Regions from separate parts of the Enterococcus salsurae genome, predicted to be linked through region 2. Evidence: predicted binding sites of a transcription regulator. Region 2 holds the regulator's gene; the other holds the start of a gene.
The links. Region 2 encodes CtsR, which represses protease genes until heat stress. Its sites were predicted from a motif close to TTGGTCAAAAAAGGTCAAANA; they were not measured.
Positions count from the first base shown of each region.

Region 1: ACYVRS_RS05085 (ATP-dependent Clp protease ATP-binding subunit) is a predicted target of CtsR. The motif match lies at 1,655-1,675, and genes of this name have one in related genera.

Region 1 covers NZ_BAAHWY010000002.1:163,319-168,259, reverse strand. The annotation lists gene ACYVRS_RS05085 (ATP-dependent Clp protease ATP-binding subunit) at 1-1,560, opposite strand, end outside; gene ACYVRS_RS05080 (hypothetical protein) at 1,814-2,005, shown strand; gene ACYVRS_RS05075 (phosphocarrier protein HPr) at 2,166-2,432, shown strand; gene ptsP (phosphoenolpyruvate--protein phosphotransferase) at 2,432-4,159, shown strand; gene ACYVRS_RS05065 (LTA glycolipid anchor biosynthesis glycosyltransferase, IagA/BgsA family) at 4,392-4,941, shown strand, end outside.
Region 2 covers NZ_BAAHWY010000001.1:814,307-819,247, forward strand. The annotation lists gene ACYVRS_RS03995 (ATP-dependent Clp protease ATP-binding subunit) at 1-1,593, opposite strand, end outside; gene ACYVRS_RS04000 (CtsR family transcriptional regulator) at 1,599-2,066, opposite strand; gene pknB (Stk1 family PASTA domain-containing Ser/Thr kinase) at 2,294-4,276, opposite strand; gene ACYVRS_RS04010 (Stp1/IreP family PP2C-type Ser/Thr phosphatase) at 4,273-4,941, opposite strand, start outside.

The DNA of each region.
Region 1 (4,941 bases), on a different contig from region 2:
ACCAATCAGTTTTGCTACGCTATGTTTTTCCATATATTCCGACATGTCAAACCGAATCATTGAATCTGCGGAACCGAATAATTCATAGGCCAATTGTTTGGCCAATTCCGTTTTTCCGACACCCGTTGGACCCACGAATAAGAAGGACCCGATTGGTCGATTTTGTTTGCCTAGACCGACGCGATTGCGACGAATGGCCTTGGCTACTTTATCGATGGCTTCTTCCTGACCAATAACTTTGGCTTTCAGGTCATCCGCTAAATTTTTCAATTGGGTTTGTTCTTTTTCTTTCAAATCACCGACAGGGATATTGGTCCGTTCTTCAACGATTTGTTCCATGTCTTTTTCTGTGATAACAGGCGTTTCTTCATCACTGATCTGACGTTCTTTCATTTTTTGCAATTTATTGATCTGATCGCGATAATAGGCCGCTTTTTCGAAGTCTTCTTCTTGAGAAGCAGCTTGTTTTTGCGCTTCAGCTTCTTGCAGTTTTTTGTCGATCATTTTAGGATCGACGATTTGGATCGTTAAGTTTTTCTTTGAACCCGTTTCATCCAATAAGTCGATCGCTTTATCTGGTAAGAAACGATCTTGGATATAGCGATTTGATAAAGTTGCTGCAGCTTTGATCGCTTCATCGGTATACCGCACATGATGATAATCTTCATATCGCGGTTGCAGACCTTGCAAGATACGAATGGTTTCTTCAACTGTTGGTTCATCAACACGAACTGGTTGCAAACGTCTTTCTAATGCTGCATCTTTTTCAATGATGCGGTATTCATTGAGGGTAGTTGCCCCAACCATTTGCAATTCTCCGCGCGCAAGTGCTGGTTTCAAAATGTTGCCGGCATCCATGTTGCCATCACCGGCAGCACCTGCGCCGACGATTTCATGGACTTCATCGATAAATAGAATGACGTTTTCCGCTTGTTTGATTTCTTCAATCAATTTTTGGATCCGTTCTTCAAACTGACCGCGAATCCCGGTGCCTTGAACAAGGGAAGCCACATCTAATCGGATGACTTCTTTGTCCATTAATTTTTGCGGCACATCGCCGTCAACGATTTTTTGGGCCAATCCTTCAACAACAGCCGTTTTACCGACACCTGGTTCACCGATCAAGACTGGATTGTTTTTGGTACGGCGATTTAAGATTTCGATCACCCGTTTGATTTCATTGTCACGCCCGACAACGGGATCAACTTCACCGTCACGAGCCATTTGGGTGATATTGATGCCATATTCGCCTAATAAACCATTGGCTGCTTGGTTGGTACGTGGCGGTTGACCGCCTATAAAGCCATTGCCGCCTGTTTGCGTCGGAGGCGTTTGGTCGGAGGGGTTTCCTTGCTGCATTTGGCGTGACATTTGACGAAATAGATCATCTAAGTTTCCAAAACCAAATGGATCTTGCGCCATCGCGGCGGCAGCATTTCCTGATTGAGATTTTAATTTTTGATAACAACTTTGACAATAATCTAATTGTTTTCTTTGACCATTGACATTGGCATACAAATGAATCGACGCTTCATTTTTACCACAATTTTGACAAAGCATAGATACACGACCTTTCTGATGTTTATCCTGCATCCCTTAAATCTCCGCCAATGTTTTGGCTGAGTGTATGAGGGAGGGTCATTCATCAATGTAACCATTGACCTTTACTGACCATACTTCTATTATACTGACTTTTTGTCAGACTGCAACCATTTAAACTTGATCATTTTAAGACAGCGGCTGCCTTTTTTAAGCAACTTTTCAAGTGGTCATATATCGCATATAATAGAAGCAAAGAGGTGAACGATAACTTATGGAAAACATCGATTTCAACACCAGCATCAATCAATTACGAAGTGGGGAGATCAAAGAGCTGCTCGTGACGCAACCGCAATTTTTGGCTTTCCGCGATGTCTGGCTGCAATGTGAAGATCGGGTCAAATTCGTTGGAGAAGCTGGTCTGAATGGAAATATCATTTATCGATATCTGCCAGAAAATAAATAAGCGATCGATTTCAATCGTTTATTTAAGAGAAAACGGTTGTCTAACTAAGAAAAAAATGGTAATCTTAACAGTTGAAAGGGTAATTTTTTTATCGTGCTTTTGCCACGATTAAAAAGATGCCTTCACACAAAAAAATGGTTCATAAGGGAGATTGATCAATATGGAAAAGAAAGATTTTCACGTAGTTGCTGAGACAGGTATCCACGCACGTCCAGCTACATTATTAGTACAAACAGCAAGCAAATTCAACTCTGATATCAACTTAGAATACAAAGGCAAATCAGTAAACCTTAAATCAATCATGGGTGTTATGTCATTAGGCGTTGGCCAAGGTTCTGACGTAACGATCACTGCTGAAGGTGCTGACGAAGCAGATGCAATCGCTGCAATCGTTGAAACAATGAAAAAAGAAGGTTTGTCTGAATAATGGTTGAGATGCTAAAAGGAATTGCTGCTAGTGATGGCGTTGCCGTTGCGAAAGCCTACCTGTTAGTACAACCTGATTTATCTTTTTCGAAAGTAACAGTTGAAGATACGGCAGCAGAGGAAACACGTTTAGATGAAGCGTTAGCTAAGTCGACAGCGGAATTGCAACAAATCCGCGACAAAGCTGCGCAAACACTAGGCGAAGCAGAAGCACAAGTATTTGACGCACATTTAATGGTTCTTTCAGATCCAGAAATGATCGGTCAAATCAAACAAAACGTGGCAGACAACAAAGTCAATGCTGAAGCAGCATTGAAAGAAGTGACTGACATGTATATTGGTATGTTTGAAGCAATGGATGACAATGCTTACATGCAAGAACGGGCTGCGGATATCAAAGATGTTGCAAAACGTATCTTGGCGCATTTGCTGAATGTAACCTTGCCGAATCCTTCAATGATCGATGAAGAAGTCGTTGTGATTGCCCATGACTTGACACCAAGTGATACAGCGCAATTGGACCGCAACTTTGTCAAAGCTTTTGTTACAGATATCGGTGGACGTACATCTCACTCTGCAATCATGGCGCGGTCTTTAGAAATTCCAGCAATCGTTGGAACGATGGAAATCACCGCAAAAGTGAAAGCAGGAGATATTATAGCTGTAAATGGGATCGTTGGCGATGTGATCGTGAACCCAACAGAAGACCAATCAGCTGAATTTATCAAAGCAGGCGAAGCTTACGCTGAACAAAAAGCAGAATGGGAAAAATTGAAAGATGCTGAAACAGTGACCGCTGATGGCAAGCACTTTGAATTGGCTGCAAATATCGGTACACCTAAAGATTTAGAAGGTGTGCATAACAATGGTGCAGAAGCAGTCGGTTTATACCGTACTGAATTCTTGTACATGGATTCTCCTGATTTCCCAACAGAAGAAGACCAATACAAAGCATATAAAGCAGTTTTAGAAGGAATGGCTGGAAAACCAGTTGTTGTCCGCACAATGGACATCGGTGGAGATAAAGAACTTCCTTATCTTAAATTGCCTCATGAAATGAATCCATTCTTAGGTTATCGCGCATTGCGTATCAGCTTGTCTGAACTAGGTGACGATATGTTCCGTACGCAATTACGCGCTTTGCTTCGTGCATCTGCACATGGAAATCTACGTATCATGTTCCCAATGGTGGCAACATTGAAAGAATTCCGGACTGCGAAAAAAATGTACGATGAAGAGCGTCAAAAATTGATCGATGAAGGTGTTGAAGTTTCTAATGATATCCAAGTTGGTATCATGATCGAAATTCCAGCTGCGGCTGTTTTAGCAGACAAATTTGCTAAAGAAGTTGACTTCTTCAGTATTGGTACCAATGATTTGATCCAATACACAATGGCTGCCGACCGAATGAATGAGCGTGTATCTTACTTGTACCAACCATACAACCCATCAATTTTACGTTTGATCAAAAACGTGATCGATGCAGCGCATGCTGAAGGTAAATGGGCTGGTATGTGCGGCGAAATGGCTGGAGATCAAACAGCTGTACCGTTGCTTGTAGGTATGGGCTTAGATGAATTTTCAATGAGTGCAACCTCTGTACTAAAAACACGTAGCTTGATGAAACGCTTATCTACTACAGATATGCAAGAATTAGCAAAACGTGCTTTAGAAGATTGTGACACAATGGAAGACGTTGTGGCATTGATCGAAGAGTATGTCAAATAAGCAAACATATTAAGGCAGTAAGCTTTGGCTTACTGTCTTTTTTTATATGTTGACACCTGGTGAATCAACGAACAGTTTTGTCATATCCTACCTATAATCGTTGCTATTTTTAGTGATTCCAGTATCATGGAGAATAGGAACACCCAGTATCTAGGACCTTGGTAGGAGTGTGTCTGCTATTGGCTATGCTATACTTATATGTAGACAACCGCAGCACAAGGAGGAGTTATGTTTGAAAGTACTTCTTTATTTTGAAGGAGAAAAATTATTAGCGAAGTCAGGAATAGGCAGAGCTCTAGCCCACCAGCAAAGAGCATTGACCGATGTAGGCATCGACTATACTTTAGACCGACACGCAGAGGATTATGATATTTTGCATATCAATACCTATGGTGTGAATAGTTTGCACATGGTCAATAAAGCCAAACGGCATGGAAAGAAAGTCATCTACCACGCCCATTCAACAGAAGAGGATTTTCGGAATTCATTTATTGGTTCGAATCAGTTATCGCCATTATACAAAAAATATTTGATCAATTTATATGCCAGAGCCGATCAGTTGATCACCCCGACCCCTTATTCTAAAGAATTATTAACAGGATATGGCTTGACTGTCCCTATCAAAGCGATCTCCAACGGCATCGATTTGGCAAAATATCAACCCAATGCTGAAAAAGAACAAGCCTTTCGCAATTATTTTCAGATTGATCCAGACCAAAAAGTCATCATTTCAGTAGGGTTGTTTTTTGAACGAAAAGGAATTTTAGATTTTGTGGAGATTG
Region 2 (4,941 bases):
GGCAACGGCTTTGACCGCCTCTTCCTGACCAACAAGGCGTTGGTGCAAGATTTTCTCAAGATCTAATAAGCGTTCGCTTTCTTTTTTCTCCATTTGCTGCAAGGGTACACCTGTCCATTGAGACACGACAGTTGCAACATCTTCAGAAGTCACACTATCTGCATAGCCCGATGCTTCTTTGACTTCCATGAAAGCTACTTCCGTTAATTGCTGGGTCAATTTCTTTTCTTTGATCCGCAAACGGGCTGCGGCTTCGAAATCTTGCTGGCGAATCGCAGCTTCTTTTTCTTCGATCAAATTGGCGATATCATTTTGCAATTCAGCCAACTCTGAACTCTCATCCGTGCGATCCAAGCGGACCTTGGCTGCCGATTCGTCCATCAAGTCGATGGCTTTATCAGGCAATTGACGGGAATTGATGTAGCGAACAGACAATTGAACGGCTGCATGCAATGCTTCATCAGAAATTTCTACGCCATGATGTTCTTCATAACGTGGACGTAAGCCACGTAAAATTTCTTCGGCTTCTTCGGGTGTTGGTTCATCCACTTGAACTCGAGCAAAACGTCGTTCAAGTGCGGAATCTTTTTCGATATATTTTTGGTATTCATCTAGTGTAGTTGCCCCGATGGTTTGCAGTTCCCCACGGGCCAATGCTGGTTTCAAGATATTTGAGGCATCGATCGCGCCTTCTGCACCACCAGCACCAATCAAGGTGTGCAATTCATCGATGAAGAGAATGATTTGCCCATCTTGATAGATTTCATCGATGATTTTTTTCATCCGATCTTCAAATTCGCCACGGTATTTCGTGCCTGCTACCAATGCCCCCATATCTAGCATCATCAAGCGTTTGTTCTGCATATCTTCTGGAACTTCGCCATTGATGATCTTTTGGGCTAGCCCTTCAGCAATCGCGGTCTTACCTACACCAGGTTCACCAACCAATACTGGATTGTTTTTGGTCCGGCGACTCAGAATTTGGATCAGCCGTTTGACTTCTTTGGCACGGCCGACAACAGGGTCTAAGCGTTTGTCACTGGCCAATTTGGTCAAATCTCTCGCCAATGAATCAAGGGTTGGCGTGCCTTGTGGCTGCGCCTTTCCTTGGGCTGGACGACGACGACCGGCTGCACCATTTTTGGTTTCACTAAAGCCCATTTTTTTCTTCAATAATTGCCGCATTTTGGCTAAGCTTAAGCCCAAATTCAGCATGATCCGAGACGCCAGAATGTCTTCATCTCGTAATAGTCCCAGCAATAAATGTTCTGTACCAATTTGCGGAGCCCCTAATCGCTTGGCTTCATCTCCAGCAAAGGCGAAGGTATGTTTCGCCCGTGGCGAGTAAGCCAAATAGGCGTTCTCTGGATAATGGCGTACAGTGCCATATCCGGTCAAATGTTCGATTTCTTCACGTATATCATTTTCAGTGATATTCATTTCTCGTAGTGTTTTGCCAGCAATGCCATTTTGTTCAATGACTAAGGCAAGCAAGATGTGTTCTGAACCAACGGCTTGGTGCTTAAAGTATTTCGCTTCTTCTTGCGCAATCGCCAAAACGGCTTTCGCGCGTTGGGTGAATAGTTCATCCATCTCTTTCACTTCCTGTCTTCATAACTTAATCGTTCTAGTATTGCATGGAGCAAATCTGCGCGTGTTCTATTTTCATAAGGAGAACGTCCTAGAACTGCTTTCGCGATGACGGTCAATAATAAATTGCCTTCTCGCTTGGACAGGATTCCTTCCTCATACAGCTTTTGAATAATCGCATAGGCATCTTTTTCCGAAATCGTTTCATCAAATAATTGATTGATTTCTTTTAAATAGTGATGGCTATCTGTGATTTTGACTTTTTCGATCCGAATGTATCCGCCCCCGCCTCGCTTGCTTTCAACGGTATAGCCCCGCTGTACGGTAAAACGGGTATTGATGACATAGTTTATTTGTGAAGGCACACAATTGAAAAGGTTGGCCATTTCGGCACGGCGAATTTCAATGATTTCGCTATCTTCAAGGATTTTTTTCAAATAGGCTTCAATCAAATCGGAAGTGTTATGATGACTCAATTCATTTCCCTCCCTTGACTAATTCTGACCTTCATTATACCCAAATTTTACGTCGTTGCAAAGACGTACGCTTAACAGGGGGCGTTTACTAAAGGAATTTTTAAAATCACATACGGAATTGGGCTGATTCTTTGCTTGACTAGTACAAAAAACGCCAAGTCGACAGCAGGGAGCATTTCCCGATGCTGGCGATTGACGTTTCTAAAAAAATACGATGCTGCTATGGATTAATCATCATCCGATGTAGTAGAACTCGTTGGTGTTTCGGTTGTGGAGTCTGAACTTGTCGTTGAACTGCTGCTTGATTCTTCTGGTTCTGGTCCTTTTGATACAGTGACGGTCACCTTTGAGCCGACAGCAACTGATGTCCCCGCACCTGGTGAAACGCTTGTCACTTGACCGGCTGGGGTATCACTGTAATCAGACGCTTCTTCGATATCATAGAGTAATCCTGCTTCATTTAGGTCTGCTTCAGCATCCGCTTGTGATTTGCCGACGATCCGCGGCACATTGACCATTTCTTGTCCGCTGCTGATCGTCAAAGTGATCGTCGTTCTAGAAGCAAACACTTCACCGCCTGATTCAGGTGCCTGGGCAATCACAGTGCCTGATGGCTGATCACTGGTGGCGTAGACGATCGAAATCTGACTTGAGGCAACACCTTTAGAGGTTAGATCTGCTTTTGCAGCTGCTTCAGTCCTCCCATAATAGTTGTCCATTTCGAAAGAAGCCGGGCCACTGCTGACAACGAAGCTGACTGTATCTTCTTTCGGCGATACTTCTTCGTCTTCTGCTGGAGATTGGCTGATGATATCTCCTTCGGCAACATCTTCATCTGACTTGGTTTCTGAATTGATCTGATCTTCAGAGAAGCCCAGCTTGATCAATTCTTCTTTGACATCTTCAAAGGTTTGGCCAGTATAGTCTTTGAAAGCAATCTTCTCCGTGCCGCTGCTGATATACAGGGTCACGGTCGCATTTCTTTTGACCTCGTTGCCGGCTGGGGGATCGGTTTTGACCACTTGGCCTGCCTCGATCTCATCGTCAGCGATTTCTTCCACTTCCTCAGCAACTTGTAAGCCCTCATCCGTCAGGGTCGTTCGCGCAGTGGCCTCAGTATCGCCACTGACATCTGGGATCGCGACATCTCCTCGACCACCGCCAAATAAGAAATAACCGCCGATCCCAAGTATTGCTGCAAACACTAAAATCGGAAAAATCAACCACCATTTCTTTTTCTTCTTAGGTTTGTCCTTGGTTTCTTCCTCAGGTACCTCAACTGGTTCTGTTTCCGCAGGTGCCACGATGGCTGCTTCCTCTATCGGTGTGATCACCCGTGTTTCATCCATCAAAGCATGGGGCGTCCATTTAGGCTCGTTCAAACGGTCTGGTGACAAAACAGTAGCCAAATCTTCTCGCATTTCGTCTGCCGTTTTGTAGCGATCGGCTTGTTCTTTGGCAGTGGCTTTCAATACGATGTTTTCAATCGATTGTGGGACATTTTTATCATAGATGCGAATCGATGGGATATCATCTTGGAAATGCTTCAATGCAATGGTGACGGCTGACTCACCGTCGAACGGTACTTTGCCCGTCAACATTTCATATAGAATGATCCCGATGGCGTAGATATCCGATTGATTGGTCGCCATGCTGCCCCGGGCTTGCTCTGGTGACAAGTAGTGGACTGAACCTAACATCGAATTGGTTTGCGTGATCGATGTCTCCGATAATGCGATCGCAATCCCAAAATCGGTGATCTTCACGACACCTTCTTCATTGATCAAAATATTTTGCGGTTTCAAATCTCTGTGAATGATTCGGTGCTGATGGGCTAAGGCTACTGCCGACAATACTTGTTGCACGATATCCACCACTTGTAAGTAAGGAACTGGATAATGCGTTTGGATGTATCGTTTCAGATCCATGCCTTTGACGTATTCCATGACCAAAAATTGCATCCCATCTTCTTCACCTACATCATAGACCGTCACGATATTGGGATGAACCAATTCAGTAGCTGCCAATGCTTCACGCTGAAAACGACGGATCGCACTTTGATCATTTTGGAAATCAAAGCGCAAGACTTTGATAGCAACTTCACGGTCTAGAATCAGATCGTGGGCCAAAAAGACGTTGGCCATGCCGCCACTGCCGATATTGCCGATGATTTTGTAACGGCCGTTGATTTTCTTGCCAATTTCTATCATAGGCCTTCTCCTCCGACTTTGATCAGCAGTACAGTGATATTGTCTACGCCGCCTCTAGCGTTGGCTTGGTCGATCAATTGTTGGACAATGGTTTCTAACGCTGGCGTTCCTTCGATCGTCGCAGCGATTTCTTGATCAGACACCATATTGGTCAATCCATCTGAACAAACCAATAAATAGTCTTGTGCACCAAAGTAATGGATCGCTACATCCACTTCTACTTCACTGGGCATCCCCACAGAGCGGGTCAACACATTTTTCCTTGGATGATTCAAGGCCATTTCAGCAGTGATTTGTCCCGATTTGACCAATTCATTGACCAATGAATGATCTTCCGTGATTTGTGTCAATGTATGATTACGCAACAAATACGCACGGCTGTCGCCTACATTGGCAATCGTAAATTGATCGCCAAAAAGCGCCACGGCAATGATCGTTGTACCCATACCATTGAGTTCTTCTTGCGTTTGGCCTTTTTGGTAAATGGCTTGGCTTTCTTGCTGAATCTTTTGGATCAGCCATTGGGCCGTTTTTTCACTATCGGTCAGTGTCGTTTGTTCCCAAGCGGTGCCGATCTCACTAACTGCTTGTCGACTGGCTACATCGCCGGCACGATGGCCGCCCATGCCATCTGCAAGCAGTGCCAATGTGATATTTGCTTTATT